Regions from separate parts of the Oceanobacillus sp. NCCP-135 genome, predicted to be linked through region 3. Evidence: predicted binding sites of a transcription regulator. Region 3 holds the regulator's gene; each other region holds the start of a gene.

Region 1 (8,158 bases), on a different contig from region 3:
GGCAACCGCTTTAACAGACTGGTTTAGTGCCCCTGCTCCGATTGCCTGAATCTCCGCTGAACCACGTTCCCGTAAAACGTTTGCAAGTGCGCCTGCTACTGAATTTGGATTTGATTTTGCTGAAACCTTTAATACATCCATTACTAGTACCTCCCTCATTTGCTATTAGACTTCTATTGCTACTATATTCTTGGGGATGTTAGCTTATTACCTTATTATGCATCAATAATTCAAAACATTCAATAAATCAACTAAAGAATGGATGATCGTCGTTAATTAATATTCGTTCTACATTTGTTGCCTTTCCATTTTTATTATCTATCGTAACAATACAACCATTTAACTGTGTACTACCCTTTTTTGTTATTTCAAAACGTACTGGCATTGAAGTAAGAAATCGTTTCATAACTGCATCTCTTTCTACACCTAAAATTCCATCATAAGGTCCCGTCATTCCCGCATCTGATATATATGCGGTTCCCTCCGGCAAAATACGCTCATCTGCTGTTTGAATATGTGTATGTGTACCAACAACAGCACTTACCCTTCCATCAGCATACCAACCCATTGCCTGTTTCTCACTTGTTGCTTCTGCATGGAAGTCCATAAAAATAATATTCGTGCGTTTTTTCGCTTCCTCTATCAATACATCAGCTTCACGAAATGGGTCGTCACCTGGAGATAGAAATGTTCTCCCTTGTAAATTAATCACAGCTACTTCTACCCCATTAACATTTATAAAAACCATGCCTTTTCCTGGATTGCCAAAGGGGAAATTTGCCGGTCGAATCATGTATTTTGCGTCATCAATAAAATCAAATATTTCTTTTTTATCCCATGTATGGTTACCCATTGTAATAACTTGAGCTCCCCATTCCAAAAATTGTTTATAAATCTTTTCCGTTATTCCTTTTCCAGCTGCTGCGTTTTCACCATTAATAATCGTTACATTTGGTCGGTATTTTTCCTTTAATTTTGGTAGATATTCTTGTACCATATCTCTTCCTGGAGAGCCGACTACATCTCCAATAAATAAAATCTTCATCTTATGATCATCCTAACTTTTTTAATAAGGCTCATTTCGATTTTTTTCTGCTTTTAAATTTTCAGTTGATATAAAATGCGATCTAGCTTTAGTGTGACTTCCTTCCACTTTTTAGAAGATGAGTGCTAATACAGCGCTCCGAAAATACACTACGCTTTCCGCGGGTGGCTGGTGAGCATTGCGCAGTTCTAAACCTTTAAAAAAACAGCTTTTAATTCTAATAGTTTTTCATAACGGATATGTAATGTCATAGTTTATAAAAAAATAAAAGCGACTATATAGCCGCCTTTATTTAGCATATTCAACCGCTCTTGTTTCTCTGATCACAGTTACTTTAATATGACCTGGATAATCGAGCTCTCCCTCTATTCGTTTTCGAATATCCCGTGCAATACGAACAGATTCAATGTCGTCAATTTCATCAGGTTTAACCATAATTCGAATTTCTCTTCCCGCTTGGATGGCAAATGACTTTTCAACACCAGTGAATGATTCAGAAATCTCCTCAAGCTTTTCCAATCGTTTAATATAATTTTCCAATGTCTCACTTCTCGCACCAGGGCGTGCAGCGGATAATGCATCAGCTGCAGCTACCAGAACAGAAATGATGGACGTTGGTTCTTCATCACCATGGTGAGAAGCAATCGAATTAATAACAACCCCATGTTCCTTGTACTTCATTGCCAGCTCTTTACCGATCTCAACATGACTTCCTTCAACTTCATGATCAATTGCTTTACCAATATCATGAAGTAATCCTGCTCGCTTGGCTAATGTAATATCTTCACCTAATTCAGCAGCCAGCAATCCCGAGAGATATGCCACCTCTGTTGAATGCTTCAGGACATTCTGACCATAACTTGTACGATATTTTAGACGGCCAAGTATTTTTACTAAGTCTGGATGCAGTCCATGTACACCAACCTCAAATGTTGTTTCTTCACCAATTTCCCGTATATATTCATCAACCTCACGCCTGGATTTATCCACCATTTCTTCAATTCTTGCAGGGTGAATTCTACCATCTTGAACGAGTTTTTCTAATGCCATACGAGCAGTTTCTCTTCGAATTGGATCAAAACCAGATAAAATTACTGCTTCTGGTGTATCATCGATGATCAAATCAATACCAGTTAACGTTTCCAGTGTTCGTATGTTACGACCTTCACGGCCAATAATACGACCTTTCATCTCATCATTAGGTAGGTTTACAACGGATACAGTTGTTTCTGCAACGTGGTCCGCAGCACAGCGTTGTAAGGCTAACGAAAGAATAGTTTTTGCCTTTTTATCAGCTTCTTCTTTGGCACGATTTTCAGCTTCTTTAATCATTAGTGCCGATTCGTGTGTTACCTCTTGTTCAATGCGCTCTAAAATAATTTGTCTAGCCTGGTCTGTTGTATATCCTGAAATGCGTTCAAGCTCCGTTTGCTGCTCTTTTTTCATAGCTTCCACTTTGCTTTCCATTTCATCAATTTGTTGTTGTTTTTCTGCTAGTGATTGTTCTCTTTTCTCTAACGAAAGTTCACGCTTGTCTAATGTTTCATCTTTTCTATCCAGATTTTCTTCTTTTTGCATTAGACGATTTTCTTGTTTTTGTGCTTCCGCTCGGCGTTCGCGCAATTCTTCTTCTGACTGCTGGCGAAGTTTATGATTCTCATCCTTCGCTTCAAGAAGTGCCTCTTTCTTAGCAGCCTCTGCATTCCGGTGTGCTTCCTCAGCTATTTGTTTAGCCAAGTTTTCAGCACTTGAAATTTTAGCTTCTGCAATCGATTTACGTATCAGATAACCAACAAACAGACCTACGATAAGGATTAAAGCAAGCAAAATGGAGATGATTAAAGGATTGTCCATGATTTCACCTCCTATTGCTATAAAATTGTACAATTCATTATTGTCGGCATGTACCCATTTAAAATGCAAAAATAACAATAAATCTTATAAATAAATTATAAAATTATACATTTTAATTTTAATTGTCTACATAACGAATGTCAAGAAAACGCCACAAGTATTTAATAAAGGATTTGCAGTAAATTAAAAACTTCCTAATTATCAATTGATAATTAGGAAGTTTTTAATTTTTTATACATCAAAGCTTTCCTGACCTATTGCGTCCTCTTTTGCTTCATCTTCTTCATCTAAATTATAATGTTTGCGGATGGCATTGTGGATTTCTTCCATCATTTCCTGATTTTCTTTTAAAAATTGTTTTGCATTTTCACGGCCCTGACCAAGTCTTTCCTCATTATAGGAGTACCACGCTCCACTCTTGAGAACAACATCCAACTCAGACCCGATATCAAGAATTTCACCTTCCTTTGAAATCCCTTCCCCATACATGATATCTACTTCTGCTTGTTTAAATGGTGGTGCTACTTTATTTTTGACTACTTTAATTCTTGCTCTATTTCCAACGATTTCATTACCTTGTTTCAACGTTTCTGCACGGCGCACTTCCAGCCTGACAGATGAATAAAACTTAAGCGCACGTCCACCAGGTGTCGTTTCTGGATTCCCAAACATTACACCTATTTTTTCACGAATTTGGTTAATAAAAATTGCAGTAGTTTTTGATTTGTTAATTGCTCCTGAAAGCTTTCGTAATGCCTGGGACATTAAGCGTGCCTGCAGACCTACATGTGAATCGCCCATTTCCCCTTCAATTTCCGCTTTAGGAACTAATGCAGCAACGGAATCCACAACAATAATATCAACTGCACCACTTCGCACAAGTGCTTCGGCAATTTCTAGGGCTTGTTCGCCTGTGTCAGGCTGTGATAGCAATAATTCCTCAATATCCACACCCAATGCTCTTGCATAGGTAGGATCAAGCGCGTGTTCTGCATCTATAAAAGCAGCTTGTCCGCCTTTTTTTTGTGCTTCAGCTATTGCATGTAATGCTACTGTCGTTTTCCCAGAGGACTCCGGACCGTAAATTTCTATAACTCTACCTCTGGGGTAACCGCCAACTCCTAGCGCTACATCCAATGCTAATGAACCACTGGGCACTGTTGCAATTTTTTGACCCTCCTGTTCACCAAGTTTCATAATAGAGCCTTTGCCAAATTGTTTCTCTATCTGTCTTAACGCCATATCTAAAGCTTGTTTTCTATCACTCACCGTTTTTTCCTCCTTTATTTACCTATTTATATCATACATTGTTTTTGTCGATTTGCCAAGAAAAAAACGAATAAACGTTCTCATATTTTACAGGTGTTTTCACCTGTAAAATAGAATTATAGAGTAGAATAGCATGCTTAAAAAGCAATTTCTTTTACATAATAACCCTGTATTTTGTTATTTTAAGTAGTTAAAAAGAATTTCCAAACCTTTTAATACTGTTTTATGTCTGATTATATTTCGATTACCCTGGAAAGTATATTTTTCAACTAAGGTTTCCCCGTCATTATTGCTGACGGATATGAAAACAGTTCCTATAGGATGACCTTCCACAACGCTCGGACCAGCAATACCTGTAAAACTTATGCCAATAGCAGAACCCAGTTGTTTTCTTACATTTACTGCCATTTCAATTGCACATTCTGCACTAATTGCACCATTGGTTACTAATGTCTCCTCAGAAACTCCAAGCACATCTTGTTTTATTTTTGTATCATAACAGACAATGCCACCAAGACAAACTGCAGATGCACCATTAACCGAAATAAGTTTACTGGTAAATAGCCCTCCGGTTAAGCTCTCTGCTGAGGCTATCTGTTTATTTTGGCTATTTAATAAATTTATTACTCTTTCTTCAAGCGTCTGATCATTAATACCATAAAAGTGATCTCCAACTCTACGAAGAATTTGTTGTTTTGATTTCTCAATTAATCGATCTATTTTTTCCTTCGAATTTTCTTTTGCTGTAAGCCGGATTACAACACCATCATTTTGCGCAAGTGGGGCAATTGTTGGATTGCTCTGTGACTCAATAATATCGCTTAGTTCATGTGTTAGCTTTGATTCACCTATTCCAATAAATTTAAGGACGGTTGATTTAATGATTTCTTTAGTTCCAGTTAGTTTTTGAAGATATGGAAAAACATTATCCGAAGCTAACTGCTTCATTTCTCTAGGAACGCCCGGTAGGAACACCCAGGTTTTAGTATTATGGGTTAGGATCATTCCTGGTGCCATTCCTTCTTTATTTTCAAGCACTTCAGCACCTTTAAAGACACGCGCCTGCTTACGGTTATTAGGCGTCATAACAGTATTTTGCTTATCAAAAAACTGTTGTATCTTCTCCATGGAAGAATGGTGTTCTACTATTTGTAAATCAGATATGCTTTGAAATGCTTCCCGAGTTAAATCATCTTCTGTTGGACCAAGACCACCCGTTATAATTATTATATCTGAACGGCTTTCTGCAAGTGCAAATGTATCTTCCACCCGCTTTAAATTATCTCCCACTACTACATGATTAAAAACATTGATACCATACATAGCTAACTGCTGTGATAACCACTGCGCATTTGTATTTGCTATTTGTCCCAGTAACAATTCTGTACCAACTGCAATAATTTCCGCTTTAGCCTGACTCATTATTTAGAATCCCTCATTACATGCCAATTTTTCACAAAATAATCAATACCAGAGTACACCGTAAAGAATAAAGCTATATATAACATAATGGTTCCAAATGGAAAACCAATGTAGGAAAAAGGAAAATTATGAAGTAATAAGGCCGCTATGGCAATCATTTGTGTAGCTGTTTTTAATTTTCCCATACTTCCTGCCGCTAAAACAATTCCTTCACCGGCAGCAACTAATCTTAGACCGGTTACCGCAAACTCCCTGCTAATAATAACGATCGTTACCCACGCTGGTGCAAATCCCATTTCCACTAATAAGATTAAGGCAGCTGATACAAGTAACTTATCCGCAAGTGGATCTAAAAATTTTCCTAAGTTGGTTACCAGATTATATTTTCTGGCATAGTGACCATCAACCCAATCTGTTGCTGAAGCAATAATAAATATTAAAGCTGCAATAAAATGAGCTACAGGCAACGCTGCATCGCCGATACTCCATTTTCCCCAATCAAATGGAATACTTAATAAAATAATAAAAATTGGAATTAAAAAAATGCGTGATAATGTAATTTTATTTGGTATATTCATCTTTATTTTTCCTCCTATAGCTTGATCCACTAAAACTCTTTTTATATAAGTTATAAAACCCCTCCATATCAGATAAAAGGAAGGGTTTATCTATATTATTCAGTTTCTTGATTAACATCAATCCATATTCTTTGCAGTACAAATTGATTCGGATCAACTGGATACTCTAATTCAATGCCATTTATTTGGACTTTAATATCTGGTGCATGGCCGATATTAAGGTAAATTCGATCTTCCCCGGTCATATCCAATTCCAAAGCTGGCTCTTCTTCGGAAAAGGTTTTACTATAAAACACTTCATCATTTCCATTTTTTACATCCAACCATGAATATCCTTCTGATTCAATTGTTAATAAGACTTCATCTCCTGGATTATTTAATTCAAATACCGATACTGGCGCTGATCCAGTACCTTCTTCTACAAGGGTTAATTCGGACTTAAACCCCTCTTCTGCCTGATCGTCTCCATGCGTTTCCTCAGAATTTGAGCCTTCTGTATCTTTTGATTCTTCATCTTCCGGATTATTGTTTTGCTCCTCTTTATCATCCGGATTTTTAATATAAATATTATCATTTGGTTCTTCTTGTGGGGAGGAATCATCTCCAGACATAGTTTCCTTAATCAGATACCAGCCAACAAAGAAAATACCAATAATTAATAAAACTACAATGATCGTTGGTATGATAGAGAAAATGGCTGGATTTTTGTCAGTTCTATTTTCTTTTCTTGATCGTTGTATCCTTGTATATTGAAGATCGCTTTCCTCTTCAGATTTAGGGATTTCTTCTTTATATTCCTCTAACAGATCGTTTGGATCCAAACCAACAGCATTCGCATATTCTTTAATAAATGCCCGTGCATAAAACTTACCTGGCAGGATTTGAAAGTTCCCTTCTTCAATTGCCAGTAAATACCTTTTCTGAATTTTTGTTGTTTCCTGTAAGCTATCCAAAGAAATATTATTTGCCTCTCTAGCTTCTTTTAATCTTGCACCTATTTCCATAACTAACACCATCCATTTTAAAAATCAAACATAGAAAAGCCATTTTCCTGACCGAATTGTCCTTTTTCTACAGGTTCATATGTAATTTCCTCATCCTCATGGCTGCGTAATTCAATAATGTAATCGAAATCATCCATATTATATTCTGTAGCTTGAACAAAAATATCCGGATGTTCTACGACCTTAATGCTAGGAAGTTGCATGATTTCCCGTATCAGCTGCCAATGTTTTTCATTTGATCGCCTTTTAGATACAACTCCATCGATGATATAAATATTATCTTTATTATATTCTCCTTCAATCAACTGACTTCTAACAGTTTGTTTGAGTAAAGTACTAGAAACAAATAACCAGCGTTTATTGGCACAAACACTTGCAGCTACAACTGATTCCGTTTTACCGACTCTTGGCAATCCGCGTATGCCTATCAACTTATGTCCTTCCTGTTTATATAGCTCAGCCATAAAGTCTACAAGCAATCCTAACTCATCCCGTATAAAACGCACGGTTTTACGGTCACCTGCATCTCTATGAATATACTTGCCATGACGTACGGCCAATTTATCACGTAGCTTTGGTTTTCGAATTTTCGTTACTTTAATTGTGTCCATTGTTTGTAATATTGATTTTAGTCTAGTTATATGTTCATCATATTTTGAAAGAAGCAGCATACCCCTTCTTCCATTTTCAACTCCATTTATTGTAATAATGTTAATTGACAACATTCCTAATAAAGACGAAATATCGCCGAGTAAACCAGGACGGTTCATTTGAATTTCATATTCAAGGTACCATTCTGTTTTTTCCATAATTAACTCCTTTTTTAACATACTTTATTCATGTTAACCAATCCATTTTAAATATGCAATCTATATTCTATAATAAATGATTTTACGACAAGTGAAAAGAGATTAATCACATAAATAAAAAGAAGCTGTATTTTTAGTATACAGCTTCTCTCTTTTGAATAGTACTTATTGACTTGT
Region 2 (8,158 bases), on a different contig from region 3:
ACTTCGAATTTCTTCGTTGGCGATAGTGGATCTTCTACTAAGACCGCCCACGTCCTGTGGGCAACGTAGAAGTCAGCACATCCTGTGCAAGCCCGTTGCTCACGTATTAACTGCATACGTTCCGCTACTCAAAGCTACGGCGCCTCGAACTTCTCGTTCCTTTTTATCCTCCTTTTTGAACACGCACTATAATTAAAGATTGGTAGGGTTAAGAAATGGATCAACATTTACTGGTATTTATAACCGTAGCAGAAAGACAAAATTTTTCACGAGCAGCAGAGGAATTACATATGACACAGCCTGCAGTCAGCCAGTATATTCGTGTATTTGAAGAAAATATTGGCACAAAGTTATTGGATCGAACGAATAAGTATGTTCGCTTAAATAGAGCTGGGGAAATCGTTTATCATCATGCAAAGGAAATTATCGGGCTGTATACAAAGATGCAGAATTTAGTGGATGACCTGTCAAATAAAGCTAGTGGGCCTCTGCATATAGGTGCCAGTTATACTTTTGGCGAATATGTATTGCCGCATATTATTGCTCGTTTACAGAAAATCTACCCAAACATTCAACCAGCGATAACCATCGGAAATACCGAAAAAATTGCGAGTTTGGTTGCAAGTCACCAATTGGATATCGGTATAGTGGAAGGTAATTTTAAAAATAAGCAATTATTAATGGAAGCTTTTGCAGAGGATTATATGGTAATTGTGGCCTCACCTTCCTATAAATTATCAGGTCAGGCTGGGTTTATAAGAATAAGTACGCTTGAGCAGGAAATGTGGATTGTACGTGAGCAAGGGTCGGGAACTCGGGAGGCCACTGAAAAGATGTTTGAGCGCATTGGTATTCAACCTGAACGAAGAATGAATTTTGGCAGTACACAATTGATTAAAGAAGCGGTGGAAGCTGGACTTGGAATAAGTTTATTATCGCAATGGACAATCCAAAAGGAATTAAAGAATGGTGATTTAAAAGTAATTAAAATAAATGGCCTTCCGTTCACTCGTCAATTTTCGTTTATAACGAATTCTCCATTTCAAACGAAGGCATTAGAAGTATTTATTGAATTGCTGCATGAGAAGTAATAAGCCTCCCCTCTGGAAAAATATTTTTATGGTTGATAATAAAAGCGTTAGCGCTCATTTGAAACAATACGGAAGTGAGAGAAGTCTCATTAGCTGCTAGATGAGGGTGATAGTTGTTTTGTTCCCCGATACCAACAAGTATTATAGGTTCTCACGTAAAAAAAATGTTAGCGCTTCGACTTGAATTTTAATGATCTGTATTCTATAATTAATATAAATTTTACAATAATTATGAATGATTGTTCATTCATAATTAAAGGGGGACTGTTTATGAATTTAAGTGATCAATTATCAATTACTGCTAAAAAACATCCAACAAAAACTGCTTATATTTTTCAAGATAAAGAAACGAGTTATATGGAATTAGATGGAGCGGTAAGAAGGTTTGCTTCAAGATTGGAAAAGCTAGGCTATAAAAAAGGCGATCATATTGCTTTAGTAGTTGGAAATAGCCCATATTATATAATCGGCTTGTATGGTGCTCTAAGGTTGGGACTTGTCGTTATCCCGATTAATCCATTGTATACAACACATGAGATGACATATATTTTAAAGGATGGAGATGTTAAAGCTGTAATTACAATGGATGTATTGCTTGAAAAGTTTGCTGATATTGCGGATAAACTGCCAGAAGTTAATCATTACATAATCTGTGAGTCAGGAGCTGACCTAGAGTTCGATCAAAATTTACTTTCTGCTAAATTGAAATCGTTTACACATTTAATTCAGGAAGGAAATACGGACTATAGTGCTCCAGAGCTTACGGATGAAGATCTAGCAATTATTTTATATACTTCCGGAACTACTGGAAAACCAAAGGGGGCCATGTTAACACATAAAAACTTATTCTCTAACGCAAAGGATGTTGCTGATTATTTAACAATAAATGGGCAAGACCGTGTAATAGCGGCATTGCCAATGTTTCACGTGTTTTGCTTAACAGTAGCTTTAAATGCACCATTAATGAATGGGGGAACGATTTTAATTATGCCGAAGTTTTCCCCACAGGAAGTATTTCGAATTACGAAGAAATATAATAGTACAGTATTTGCTGGTGTGCCAACAATGTATAATTATTTATTGAAAAGCGCACAAGAAAATAAGGAAGACTTTGCCGGAATTCGTTTATGTATTTCTGGTGGGGCTTCAATGCCTGTTGCTTTATTAAAGGAATTTGAAAAAGCATTCGAAGTACAAATTTCAGAAGGCTATGGTTTATCAGAAGCATCACCTGTGACATGCTTTAATCCATTAGATCGCCCTAGAAAACCGGGTTCGATAGGGAGGAATATCATAAATGTTGAAAATAAAGTAGTTGATGAGTTTGGGATAGAAGTTGAGACAGGTGAAGTTGGTGAATTGATTGTTCAGGGACCAAATGTGATGCAGGGTTACTATAAAATGCCTGAAGAGACAGCAGTAGCCTTAAAGGACGGATGGCTTTATACGGGTGATATGGCTAGGATGGATGATGAAGGGTATTTTTACATTGTAGACCGTAAGAAGGATCTGATTCTCGTCGGTGGATATAATGTTTATCCAAGAGAAGTGGAAGAGGTCTTATATTCACATCCCAACGTAACTGAAGTAGCTGTAGTTGGAGTTCCTGATTTTAAATCAGGTGAAGCAGTAATGAGCTTTGTTGTTGTCGATGATGTAACGGTAACAGAAGAAGATTTGATAGAGTATTGCAAAGAGCAATTAGTAAAATATAAAATCCCTTCTAAAATTGAATTTTTAAACGAACTTCCAAAAAATACAACTGGAAAAATTCTTAGAAGAAGTCTTCGTGAAAAAATTGTGAATGAAGCACACTTATTGTAATAATTGTGGTATTGAATGAAAGGTGCTTTTCGCACAACCTCTTTTCGTAAGTTTTGTTTCAATTCGATGTAAAAGACGACGTAACTGCTGAGTTGTTTGATTTGGCTCCGTTGGGCGTAGAAAAGCGCTTGGGACAAGCAGTAGCCTGGATTAAAAAAACACCTTGAAGCTATTTTGCTCCAAGGTGTTTTTTGCATGCAACGTATAAATTTCATCACTTAGGGGCAATCTAAATAAAAAAAGGATTGTCGTGTGATGAAAAATAATAATGAAATTCCAGAGCTGGCTACATTTACTTTATTAAACCCAGATTTTCATATCATGGAAGAACACTATCCAGAGGAAATTAATCGCACAAATGCTGAAAAAGTGGATAAAACCGCAGAAAATGTAGAATAAAAAAAGTTTTTTTGAAAAATTTTGTTTTTATCTATCTTTTTTACTGAAAATTTGATAGATTATAATATAAGCCACTTTCTTTTCATTTAACATTGAAAGGAAGATGAAAAAATGTTAAGTGAATATTATATCCCATCGTATGAAATTACCCCAATGACATTGGCCGTTGTAGCCAAACAAGACAGATTAGGCACGCTTACTACGTTTATATTTGAAGAAGAGGAGGAATACGTTGTCGATCGTTCTCCGAGTAAGATCATAGATTATGCCTGTAAATTTTTTGGTGCAAGTCTAAAAGGCAGACAGGACGGAACCAGGGATATTTGTGGAATTACACATAAAGCCCCGATTTCCATCGATCCTACCAGTGGAATGTATTTCTTTCCTACCACCTCACCGACGAATTCAAAATGCTCATGGATTGCTCATTCCCATATTGATAAAGTGAATAGGGCCGCAAATCATTGTACACAAGTAGTTTTCAAAAATGGCAAAAATGTTATCCTTGATGTTTCTTATGGCTCTGTGCTGAATCAGATCCAACGAACAGCACAATTCCGCTACTTGCTTGATAATCGGATTAAATTTTTGCAGCAGAATAAGATTGAAGTGGTGGCAGAGCCTTTCTCAAAAGTTCCTGCAGAATTGTCTCAACCTTTTTCCGAATGGCAGGATTGAAGTAATTTCGCTTTTCTTCTCGCCCCTGGCACAGGAAAAGATAGGATGAAAAAGAATCATTTTTATTTAATGTAACAACGCTTATTTTCTTATTCTCCATTGTATTTCGCAGGTTTCTACGTTCCTTTACAGCCTCAGCCGTCATTTTTTCTAATAGCTTAATATATGGATCTTTAATTTTAAATGCCCCTGTTTTGATGGATTGAATATCCTGATTTATCACGATGATTGCCATGGAGAGAAAGAGAAAACGTGAAGCAATCTGTAATTCTTCGTCACTAAGATAACGCATGTGTAATCCTCCTTTACAAAAAGAACGTTTGTTCCCTATAATTATATTATATGATAAAAGTAAAAAAAATAACATAAAAAATTAAAATAAACTTGGAAAATGAAAAGAAAGTGGCAAAATGTTAATAATACTATGCAGATTTCATAGTTTACATTAAAATAAATATAGAGATACTATTAATAAAGATCTATTTGTGAATGAGGAGATTTTAATTAAATGTATGTATTTAGCATCAAGTTATCTGATTGGAGAATCATGCTTGAAAACGACAGACTAGACGAATATATTATGCAGCTATTAAGTGATTATGAAAGCTTAGGGCCCCTACCAGGAATTCTGTTACCATTTATTGAAGCATTTCTACCTTTTTTACCATTGTTTGTCTTTGTTTTTGCAAATGCAGCCGCATATGGATTATTAGAAGGGTTTTTATTGTCTTGGATGGGATCAAGCCTAGGAGCTATTCTTGTTTTTCTTATTATTCGTAGACTGGGAAATAAACGAATATTTAAAGCAATACGCAATAATAAACAAGTGAAGAAAGTAACATCATGGCTGGAGAGGCATGGGTTTGGTCCCTTGTTCCTCTTAATGTGTTTCCCGTTTTCCCCATCTGCAGTTATAAATGTAGTTGCAGGGTTATCGAAAATTAGTAAACAGCAGTTTATCCTTGCTGTATTTTTAGGGAAATCAGTTATGATATTTTCAATAGCGTATATTGGAACAAGTATATTGGAATTCGCAAAAAATCCAACAAAGACTATTGTGGTAGGTATTTGTATTGTGTTATTTTGGATGGTAGGTAAATATTTGGAGAAAAGAATCGAGAAGCGATCACAGCTAAAGGATGCCAAAGAGGATTAAATTACCTCCAATCAGGGTATGCTGTAGGTAGAACAGTACTCTGAAGGAAGGTTCAGTATGAGGAAAATAAATTATCGTAGAATTGTTCCAGTGATCTTTTTTGCGATAGCCTTGGCATTGATTTTTCGCTCCGTTTTATTTGCAAGTTATGTAGTGGATGGTGAATCGATGCAGCCGACATTATACGATGGCAATTTGTTGATGGTAAACAAAGTTATTTATAATTTGGAGGATGTGGATCGCTTTGATGTTATCGTATTCCATGCAAATGAGGAAGATGATTATGTGAAGCGAGTCATTGGTCTACCTGGTGATGATATCGAATATAAAGATGATAACCTATATATAAATGGAGAATATGTAGAAGAAGAATTTCTTGAACCATATATTCAAGCAAGTAATATGGAACCATACACAAACAATTTCACATTATCAGAAGTAACAGGTAAGGAGACCGTGCCTGACTCTAAGCTGTTTGTGATGGGCGATAACCGCTCAGACAGCCTTGACAGCAGATCCTTTGGTTTTATATCAACGAATCAGCTAGTAGGAAAAGTAGGAATGAAATATTGGCCATTATCCAAGGCGAGTGTAATGCTTGGCAAATAACTATATTAGAGCTTTTATCTCTGGTAAAATAGAGGGATAAAAGCTTTATTTTTTAAGAAGTAAGAAATTATCAACGAAAATCGGCTTTTTCGCCGATTTCTTCAAATCTGACTACTGGTCTCTGACCTCTGGAAAGACATTTTAGCATTTTTCTCAGTAGATAAGTGGCAAAACGTTTCCTAATCTGGAAAAAGTAATATTTCGAAGTAATTGCATCAATACTAACAGGAGTGGAGGTTTGAAAATGGGACTCCGATTTTTATTGGGAAGAGCAGGAACAGGGAAAAGTGGTAGATCTTTGGATGAAATAAAGGAAAAACTAGTAGATAGTCCACAAGGCTCACCGATATTTTACATTGTTCCAGATCAAATGACGTTTCAACAGGAATACGCATTATTTAATGATAAAGATATAAGGGGAAGCATTCGCACGCAGGTAGTTAGTTTTTCGCGTCTGGCGTGGCGTGTACTGCAAGAGACAGGTGGAAGTACAAGACAATTCATCAGTTCAGTTGGTGTTCAAATGATGCTTCGAAAAATTATTGAAGAAAAACACGGGGAGTGGCGTGTTTTTCAAAAAGCAATGGAGAAGCAGGGATTCTTAAATCAACTGGAGAAGATGATTACGGAGTTTAAACGCTATCAGATTACACCGGAAGTCCTGCAACTACAAATAGATCAAATAAACCAATATGTACATAAAGAACCTGGAGAAGAAGCCTTGGCTGCAAAATTAGACGACTTGGTTTATGTTTATGAAAAACTCACGCTTGCATTAAAGGATAAATATATTGATAGTGAAGATCAATTACAGCTGCTTGCAGCTAAAATACATCAATCCACTTTACTGAATGATGCTGAAATTTACTTTGATGGATTCCACCGGTTCACCCCACAGGAGCTCATTGTAGTGGAGGCATTAATGAAAAAATGCAAATGTGTAACAATTACTTTAACGCTAGATAAACCGGATAGGGATGTTTCTGAACTGGATCTTTTCTATCAAACAAGCGAGACCTATCATATACTGCAGCAAATCGCTCATGAAAACCAAATCACCATTGATGAAACAGTAGTTTTAGATCCCGCAAATGGAAGATTTAAAGATAGATCTTATTTTACACATTTGGAACAAAACTTCGATGTCAGGCCAGCTCCTAATTATGAACGAGAGGTACCGATAAGTATTGCAGAGGCTGTCCATCCACGCGCTGAAGTAGAAGGTGCAGCACAGGAAATTATTCGGCTCGTTCGGGAGGAAAATTACCGATTTCATAATATTGCAGTTTTTATAAGAGAAACAGAAACCTATCATGATCTCATTGATACCATTTTTAGTGACTATGAAATCCCCGTATTTATAGATGAAAAAAGAACTATGCTTAACCATTCACTGATTGAGTTTATTCGTTCTGTTTTAGATATTGTAGAGGGGAACTGGCGTTATGACGCTATTTTTCGTGTGTTAAAAACAGGGTTTATTCCTGAGTCTGATCGTGAATTCCCCTTAACCAATGATGCAATTGATGAATTGGAAAATTATGTACTTGAATATGGGGTTCGTTCAAGAGAGCGTTGGACTTCTGAATATGAATGGGAATTTCAGCGATTCCGTGGTTTTGACAAGAAAACTCAAACGGATTCAGAGAGAGAAATACAAAAGCGAATAAATAGGTATAAAAACCAGGTTGTACGAGCTTTACAGCCTTTTGATGAACAAATGAGAAATGCTTCTACAGTTCAGGAATTATGTGAAGTCACGTATATGCTGCTGGAAAATTTAGGTGTACCAAAAAGCCTGGAGCAAACTCGAGAACAGTTTGACAAGCTGGGAGAAATAGAAAAAGCCCGCGAGCAGGAACAGGTATGGAATGCGATAATCCAGTTATTTGATGAAATAGTGGAAATGGCTGGGGATGAGAGCATGACATTAACTACATTTCGTTCCACCCTAGATGCTGGATTTGAAACATTAAAATTTGCCCATGTTCCTCCGAGTATTGATCACGTTATTGTTGGTACCATTGATCGGTCAAGAATCAGCGGAATTAAGAGCTCTTTTTTACTAGGTGTAAATGATGGTGTCTGGCCGATGAAGCCACCTGCAGAAGGTATGATTAATGAGCGGGAAAGAGAAATACTTACAGAACATGGTCTTAGGTTAGCAGAAAGCAGCAGGCGACAATTGCTGGATGATTGGTTTTATATGTATATCGCCTTTACTGCGGCAAAAGATCGTCTTTGGATAAGTTATCCATTAAGTGATGAAGAGGGAAAGGCGAAAATGCCATCCCAGCTAATAAAAAGAATAGAAGATTTGTTTTCAGTTTGTAGCGATCATCTATTATTGCAGGATCCTGATGAACTAGTGGAGGTAGATCGGTTTATTACGACGCCTGTG
Region 3 (8,158 bases):
ATGCTCTCTCCTCCTTTATAACATATCTAATTATTAATTATAGTTTATGATCGTTTGAAAATCCATTAAAACCCATAAAATCCAAACCAACCTGCCAAAAATGATGTTAAGTCTGTCATCCAGTCAAAGAATAAGGCAATACCCATAAAAATCATAATATACCCGCCAATTTTCACTAATTTTTGACTATGTTTCTTAATCCATGTAAATCTACCTATAAAGAATGCTAATAACAGGAATGGAACAGAGAAACCAAGTATATAACTAATCATCATAACCATTCCCATATTCGGATCTGTTGCAGCCAATGACAGAACAATAGCCAGAATCGGCCCGGTACACGGTGTCCAGCCCAAAGAAAATGCTAAACCAATTAGGAAAGAACCAGCAAAACCTGCTGGGCGATTTTTGAATGTAATCTTTTTATCTTTCATTAAAAACTTAAAGTTAAATATTTCTACGATAACAAGTCCAAAAAATATAATTAAGATCGCACCAACCTGTCTTATTATATCTTGATTTGTTAATAAAAACTCAGCAATAAATGATGTCATAAAGCCCATCATTATAAAAACACTTGAAAAACCAATCAGGAAGAAAATAGTATGTAATAAAGCTTTTTTATTCATTTTTTTATTTTCTTCTTTTATTTCACTAACACTCATTCCTGTAATATAGGATAGAAATGCTGGATAGAGTGGTAACACACATGGTGATATAAATGATAAAAAGCCTGCACCAAATGCAAGAAAAATATTAATTTCAGACATAGTAATCCTCCTATTTACATCGCTAATATTAGTTTAACAGAAGGCATCCTCAAAAGAAGTAAATGAATATGACAATTATCGGAAACTTTTCTATGGTAAATAATCATACACATATGTATCCTGGATTCCCGAAAAAAAACACTATTTTATAACGAGGAATGTAATTATATAGGGATTTATACATATAAATACTCGTTACATATATTTTTGTATAACGAGGTAAGAATATTGTTATATCGGCAATTGTAGACTACCTCGTTATAAATTCCGGGAATCCAGGATGTATACAAATCCCCCTTACTTATACATAGCAAGGGGGATAGTGCAATGGCATCTTGATCCGAATATATTTTCTATATTTATATTACTTATCTTGCTGATTATTCATTGCACGCATCATTTGATTAATTTTCTTCTGTGATGGTTTTTGTCCCATTTGCATCATTAACGTACGAAGCATTTGCTCATTAATAGGTGGATTCTTTTTTAAATAGCTCATCATATATTTTCTGGCAATGAAAAATCCAAGAGCAACACCAGCGATTAACGCTGCTATAGCAATTAATACTACCCAAATTACGTCCATTTAAAGCTTTCCTCCTTCGTGTTGTCTCTTGTAAAGTATAATAAATTAAAGATGAGAATACAATACTTGTCTTTCTTGAAATTTACTGGAATTTATCACAGGAGAAATCCAACCATAATTATCAATATCTTTTCCCGTAATAAATAATACTGGTTGGAATTTCCTCAGTGCCGGAAATAGAAACTCTTCTGCATCTTGGATTGTTTTACACCGAAATTCTAAATGTTTTTCATTAATATGTAAAGAAATAGATGTCATATCTTTATATATTTCAATCTGTGTACCATTTATTTTAATTAATTCTTTTTCCCGATAATGTTTTTTAATATGTGAAACCAAAGCATTGTTAGAGAAATTCTTTGTAATATACTCAAATTGTGCTATAAGATCTATTCTATCAAGATTATATTGATAATCTCTTAAAAATCGATATAAAATATCACTTTTATGAAAATAATGCTTTGCAATTCCTTCATTTATCCAAAACACAGAATACGTATACATTAGGAATCTCTCCTTTTTATATTCTATTATACGTAAACTATTTCAAAAAAGTGTCAGATTATATTGCAAAAAAGCACTAGTTTTGTCGAAAGCATAGAAAAGGATGGCTCCTTAAAGTGGAACCATCCAAATAGTATTAAATTTTTATTTTACCAATGACTCTACATGCTGAACAACATTATCTACAGTAAATCCGTATTCTTCAATAACTTTTTCACCTTTGGCAGATGCACCGAATGTATCGATACCTAATATTTTACCATTATCGCCAACGAAACGTTCCCATCCGAATGGGGAAGCCATTTCTATCGCAAGACGGCTTTTCACTGCTGGTGGTATTACTTCATTTTTATATGCTTCATCCTGTGCATTAAAACGATCCCATGATGGCATACTCACAACACTAACATCAATTCCTTTTTCTTTTAATGCCTGTTGTGAAGCTACTGCCAATTGAACTTCCGATCCAGTTGCGAGCAACAATGCATCTGGTGTTCTTTTTTCTGATTTACTAACGACATATGCACCTTTTTTGACACCTTCGTATGCATTTTCTTTTGTACCTTCCAATGTAGGAAGATTTTGTCTTGTGAGCACTAATGCAGTTGGTGTATCTACTGATTCCAATGCTAATCTCCAGGCAGCCTGTGTTTCATTTCCGTCTGCCGGACGAATAAGTGATAACCCTGGTATTGCTCGTAATGCTGCCAGATGTTCAACGGGCTCATGTGTTGGTCCATCCTCACCTACAGCAATGGAATCATGTGTAAACACATAAGTAACAGGAGTATTCATGATGGATGCCAGACGAACTGCCGGTCTTAAGTAATCACTAAACACAAAGAATGTGCCTGCATAAACTTTTAATCCACCATGTAATGCCATACCATTCAAGGCAGCAGCCATTGCATGTTCACGTACACCGAACCAGATGTTTCTGCCTGCATAGTTTTTACGGGAAAAATCTACTTCATCATTAATTGTTGTTTTATTTGATCCCGCTAAGTCAGCACTTCCACCAAAGAAATTCGGTACAGTTTTTGCAATTGCATTGAGAACTTTACCAGAAGATGCTCTTGTTGCAAGTGTGTCTTTTTCCGGTTCGAATACTGGCAATTCTTTTTCCCAATCTACCGGAAGCTCACCCTTCATAGCTAGAGTTAGTTCATTTGCAAGCTCAGGGTATTTTTCTTTATAAGATTCTAATAAATGATTCCAGTTATCTTCGGCATCTGCACCATTTCCAGCAATTTTCTCGTTGAAATCAGCATATACTTCTTCAGGCACATGGAAATCATCATGTGTCCATTTATAATATTCTTTCGTTAATTTGACTTCATCTCCACCTAAAGGAGCACCATGAGAGGCAGCTGAAGCGGATTTATTTGGTGAGCCATATCCGATTACAGTTTTCACTTCAATTAAAGTTGGCTGTTCTTTATTTTCCTGTGCTGCTTTAATTGCATTTCTTAACTCATTTACATCGTTTCCGTCCTCCACACGAAGAACCTGCCATCCGTAAGCTTTAAAACGTTGTTCAGAGTTATCAGAGAAGGAACGGTTTAGTTCACCATCGAGTGAAATATCATTTGAGTCATATAATGCAATTAATTTTCCTAAACCAAGATGGCCTGCCAAGGAAGCCGCTTCATGTGAAATACCCTCCATCAGATCACCATCACTAACCAGGGCATAGGTGTAATGGTCAACAATTGATATATCATCTTTATTGAACTTTGCACCAAGATGAGCTTCAGCCATAGCCATTCCTACAGACATCGCAATACCCTGACCAAGAGGACCGGTGGTTGCTTCTACTCCATCTGTATGATTAACTTCTGGATGCCCAGGTGTTTTTGATCCCCATTGACGGAAGTTCTTTAAATCATCCATTGTAACGTCATATCCAGATAAATGTAATAAACTATACAAAAGCATGGAACCATGACCTGCTGAAAGTACAAAGCGGTCTCTATTAAACCATTTTGAGCTTTTTGGATTGTGATTCATAAAATCAGTCCACAATGTATATGCCATCGGAGCAGCACCCATTGGCAGGCCAGGATGACCTGAATTTGCATTTTCAATTGCATCAATTGATAGTGTACGTATCGTGTTAATGGATAGTTGTTCAGTAATATTAGACATTTTTATTTCTCCTTTCATTTCTAGATAAATTGTGTATACTCATTTATTCTATACTGAAACATCATTTGTCACAAGGTATTAGAATACTTAATGTTTAACCATTTTTAATGCTTTTTATTTCTTTCCTGTAAATCTTTAACCTTTTGTGGGGTTACATCATTACCCTCGGGATCGATTACTGTCATTGATTTAAATTCATTTTTAAATGAGCTTCGTACATTTTTTAGATATTGTTCACGGAGCTCTTTTTGTTCTTCTTTTTCTTTTGGAGTCAACCCTTCATTTTTTGACTTTTTTGCCAGTGAATTTATTCGTTCCAGTTTTTCTTTAGATATCATATAATTCAACCTCCTGCATAGGGTGAAATTTTTTACAATAAGCGAGTGCCAAAGGATCAGGGTGTCCATTTAAAAAGGCATTATCACACTAAAAGAGCAAGAACTATAACAGTTCTTGCCTTTTTATCTTACCTTGCCTGTATATTATATTCAAGTATTTTGAAACTCCTTATATCGCCTGTGCACTGTTGCCTTTGAGACAGAATAACCAAGGCCATTTAATGTATTTGTAATTTCCTCAAAGGTTAGGTTATTTTGTCTTAAGCGAACGACTTCATCAATAGGAAAGTCAACTCTTTCTCTTCCAGGTGCTTTATGCTGATTAGATAGATTCTTCCTGGGCTCGTATCCTTCTGCAATTGCTTTTTTCATTCCTCTTCTAATTTTCGCATTATGAATTTTTCTTTGATATTCTTCAACAATACCTACAATTTGCAGCACCATTGAATCTGAGTCTGAAAGCTCCAATTCCCCGTTATGGAGCGCAGTATATATAGGTATATTTAATTTTTGCAACTGATGAAATAAAGCAATTTTTGTATTTCCACGGCCTAGTCTGGTTTCATCCTGAATTAATAAACATTCTGCTTTACTCTCTGAAAAGTAGTCAAGCATTCGAAAAATCCCCTCACGATCTATCTCAAATCCGCTCATCTGCTCCTCGATACATTCCACAACTTGAAAATTATATCTTTCCGCCATTTTTACTAATTCTTGCTTTTGTCTGGCTAAAGATGTTTCCTGTGCTTTTTTATCTGTACTGACACGACAATATATAATGGCTTTCAAAATAAGATCCCCTTCACCCAATTATCCGCTAATTATCATGGAAAAACATAAAAATCCTAAAGTTAATGCAAAGGCAACTAAATAAAATGCATCTGTTTTTGTCATTTTTTCAAACATATTATCTATCCTTCCTTTTTTAAGTTTAGAACTTTTGTTCGATATATTTAGTATGCCACGAACGTATGATCCTGTCAATAGATTTTCGAACGAATGTTTGCTTTTATTGGATTATGATGGTAAACTATCATTAATAAATCCTATGTGCGAGGTGTTTAATAGATGACTAAACTTTCTAAAAGGCAACAAATGATTCTTGATTTTATTAAAGATCAGGTAAAGGAGAAAGGGTATCCACCATCCGTCCGTGAAATAGCAGTGGCGGTCGGACTTGCTTCAAGCTCTACTGTGCATGGCCATCTTGCTAGAATTGAAAGTAAGGGCTATATCAGGAGAGACCCTACGAAACCTAGGGCAATTGAAATTCTTGACTTATCAGAGGATAGTAATATCCCTAAGGAAGAAGCAAGATATGCTCCTGTAATTGGAAAAGTTACAGCGGGGCTGCCAATAACAGCCGTGGAAAATATAGAGGAATTTATTCCAATACCAGTTTCAAGTGCCGGGCCGGATGATAATCTATTTGTTCTGGTCATTGATGGTGAGAGTATGATTGAAGCTGGAATTCTAAATGGAGATATGGTAATTGTGAAACAACAATACACTGCTGATAACAGCGATATTGTTGTAGCAATGACCGAAGAAAATGAAGCGACTGTAAAACGTTTCTTTAAAGAAAAGAACCATATTCGCTTGCAGCCTGAGAACGCCACAATGGAACCATTGATTTACCAGAATGTAACCATTTTGGGGAAAGTCATTGGGTTATATAGAAATATTCATTAAAAAAGCTGCCATTTGGCAGCTTTTTATTTATTTCCAGTTATAAAATTCACTCTCAGGGGTACCGCCAACATTTCGGAAATTTTGTACGCTAAGCACATTTTGACATAAATATAGCCAAATACCTGTACGTTAGGGAATTTGGCTTATACTTTAATTTAACTTTTATTCAATGATCTTAGAGAATTCCCTGGCAAGCTATTCGAATCAAATTTATATTCCCCAAGAAAATTAATATGTCCCCATCCTAAAGGTGAAATGTGTGGAAGTAAATTTTCTTTTAGAACATCCTTTTTCTTAAACTCTTTTGTCACTTCACCCAAATATACAGTGTTCCATAAGCTTATTGCATTGATTAATATATTTAATGCACTAGCTCTTTGGAGTTGATCTTGTATGCCTCGCTCTCTGAATTCACCACGTTTACCAAAGAATAAAGCCCTAGCCAATCCATTCATGGCTTCACCTTTATTTAGCCCACGATGTATCCTTCTTCTTAATGTTTCATTTGTAATATAATCAAGAATAAAAATTGTTTTTTCAATTCTCCCAATCTCTCGAAGGGCTGTGGCTACTTTGTTTTGCCTTGCATATGAACCTAACTTCCCCATGATTAATGATCCAGAAACTCTTCCTTCCCGAATTGAATGCGCCAGCCTTAATACATCATCAAAATTTTCTTTAATAACGTTTGTGTTAATCTTACCCTGAAGTATGCCTTTTATGTTTGGAAAATCTTTGGGGGAAGAAATGGTATATAATTTTGTGTCACTTATATCTCTTAGCCTAGGTGCAAAACGAAATCCTAACAAATGACTTAATCCGAAAACCTGATCCGTGTATCCGGCTGTATCAGTGTAATGCTCTTCTATTGTAAGGTCAGATTCATGATGTAATAATCCATCTATCACATGTACAGCATCTCTGGCATTCGTATTAATAACTTTTGCATAAAATGAAGAAAATTGATCACTTGTAAAACGGTAAATTGTTGTCCCTTTCCCAGTTCCATAATGCGGGTTTGAATCTGCATGTAATGATGATACACCAACAGGTACACGCATACCATCCGAAGAGGATGTTGATCCATCTCCCCAATATGAAGCCAAGGATAGACGGTGTTGGTAGTTTACCAGTGTAGCTTGGGCCCGTGTCATTGCATCTTCATGTAATCTCCATTGCATAACATTAGCCATCTGGCGATATGAAATATCAGGCGTTGCTTCTGCCATTTTAGTTAGTCCAATATTCGTACCCATCGCCATCAAGGCAGCCATTACTATGGATTTTTCCTCACCCTTAGGTGGGTGATTTGAAGAAGCGTGAACAAATGATTCTTCAAATCCAGTCCATTCAGCAACTTCCATTAATAAATCAGTGAGTTTAACCCTTGGAAGCATATTATAAAGAGATAAGCTAAAGTTTCTAGATTCTTCGGGAGTATCTGCTTGTAGTCTCTCAACATGTATTTTTTGTTTTTCAATGTTGATACTTTCGACCTTGTCAATGTTTTTTGAAATCCAATGTAGTTTAGTATTTAAAGTTTCCATTCTTTCCTGTATATACTGATCAAAACTTACTTTTACAGCTATCTTATTCCCTTTAACCTTTGCTTTTTCCCAATCGTCCTTTGACACTAAATATTCTTCAAAGTCCTTATGTAATCGACTGCCTTCAACCCAAACATCACCAGATCGGATATAGTTTTTGAGTTCTGTTAAAGCAGCCATTTCATAATATTGACGGTTAATGTTACCTTCATCATCAAAAACATGTTTTTGCCAACGTTTAGGAACAAAATCCAAAGGTGATCCATCAGGGATTTTTCTTTTTCCGGAATCATTTAATTCACGTATCGTATCCATTGCTTTCAACAAAGGATCTGCTGATTTAGTAGATTGGAACATTAAAGAATTCAGCAGGACTGGAGTATATTTTCTTAAATAGTTATATCGTGTTTTTATTAAATCGAGGTAATCATAATCCATTGGTCTTGATAATACTTTAGCTTCTTCAATAGATTCTACAATTTTCTCCCAAGTCATTACCTGTTCAAGTGCCACGTAAGGATCGATTCCTTGTTCTTTAGCTTTGATTAAAGCCGTCCCTATATCTGCATAATG

The links. Region 3 encodes LexA, which represses DNA repair genes until DNA is damaged. Its sites were predicted from a motif close to CGAACATATGTTCG; they were not measured.
Region 1: a site for LexA is predicted at 4,236-4,249, ahead of recA (recombinase RecA). Genes of this name have one in related genera too.
Region 2: a site for LexA is predicted at 4,306-4,319, ahead of AC6HVZ_RS05185 (YhjD family protein). Genes of this name have one in related genera too.

What each region holds. Positions count from the first base shown of each region.
Region 1 covers NZ_BAAKSZ010000009.1:87,662-95,819, reverse strand. Annotated here, with positions in the region: gene AC6HVZ_RS08790 (stage V sporulation protein S) at 1-141, opposite strand, end outside; gene AC6HVZ_RS08785 (TIGR00282 family metallophosphoesterase) at 248-1,045, opposite strand; gene rny (ribonuclease Y) at 1,334-2,899, opposite strand; gene recA (recombinase RecA) at 3,131-4,168, opposite strand; gene AC6HVZ_RS08770 (competence/damage-inducible protein A) at 4,346-5,590, opposite strand; gene pgsA (CDP-diacylglycerol--glycerol-3-phosphate 3-phosphatidyltransferase) at 5,590-6,168, opposite strand; gene AC6HVZ_RS08760 (helix-turn-helix domain-containing protein) at 6,264-7,172, opposite strand; gene AC6HVZ_RS08755 (DUF3388 domain-containing protein) at 7,190-7,981, opposite strand; gene AC6HVZ_RS08750 (DUF3243 domain-containing protein) at 8,147-8,158, opposite strand, start outside.
Region 2 covers NZ_BAAKSZ010000005.1:41,739-49,896, reverse strand. Annotated here, with positions in the region: gene AC6HVZ_RS05205 (LysR family transcriptional regulator) at 216-1,091, shown strand; gene AC6HVZ_RS05200 (fatty acid--CoA ligase family protein) at 1,362-2,915, shown strand; gene AC6HVZ_RS05195 (hypothetical protein) at 3,171-3,314, shown strand; gene AC6HVZ_RS05190 (competence protein ComK) at 3,426-3,992, shown strand; gene AC6HVZ_RS05185 (YhjD family protein) at 3,895-4,284, opposite strand; gene AC6HVZ_RS05180 (TVP38/TMEM64 family protein) at 4,501-5,148, shown strand; gene lepB (signal peptidase I) at 5,206-5,757, shown strand; gene addB (helicase-exonuclease AddAB subunit AddB) at 6,002-8,158, shown strand, end outside.
Region 3 covers NZ_BAAKSZ010000002.1:1,732-9,889, reverse strand. Annotated here, with positions in the region: gene AC6HVZ_RS01710 (cytochrome c biogenesis CcdA family protein) at 66-770, opposite strand; gene AC6HVZ_RS01705 (YneF family protein) at 1,135-1,356, opposite strand; gene sirA (sporulation inhibitor of replication protein SirA) at 1,402-1,860, opposite strand; gene tkt (transketolase) at 2,005-4,008, opposite strand; gene AC6HVZ_RS01690 (DUF896 domain-containing protein) at 4,113-4,346, opposite strand; gene AC6HVZ_RS01685 (YneB family resolvase-like protein) at 4,497-5,135, opposite strand; gene lexA (transcriptional repressor LexA) at 5,415-6,038, shown strand; gene AC6HVZ_RS01675 (Tn3 family transposase) at 6,194-8,158, opposite strand, start outside.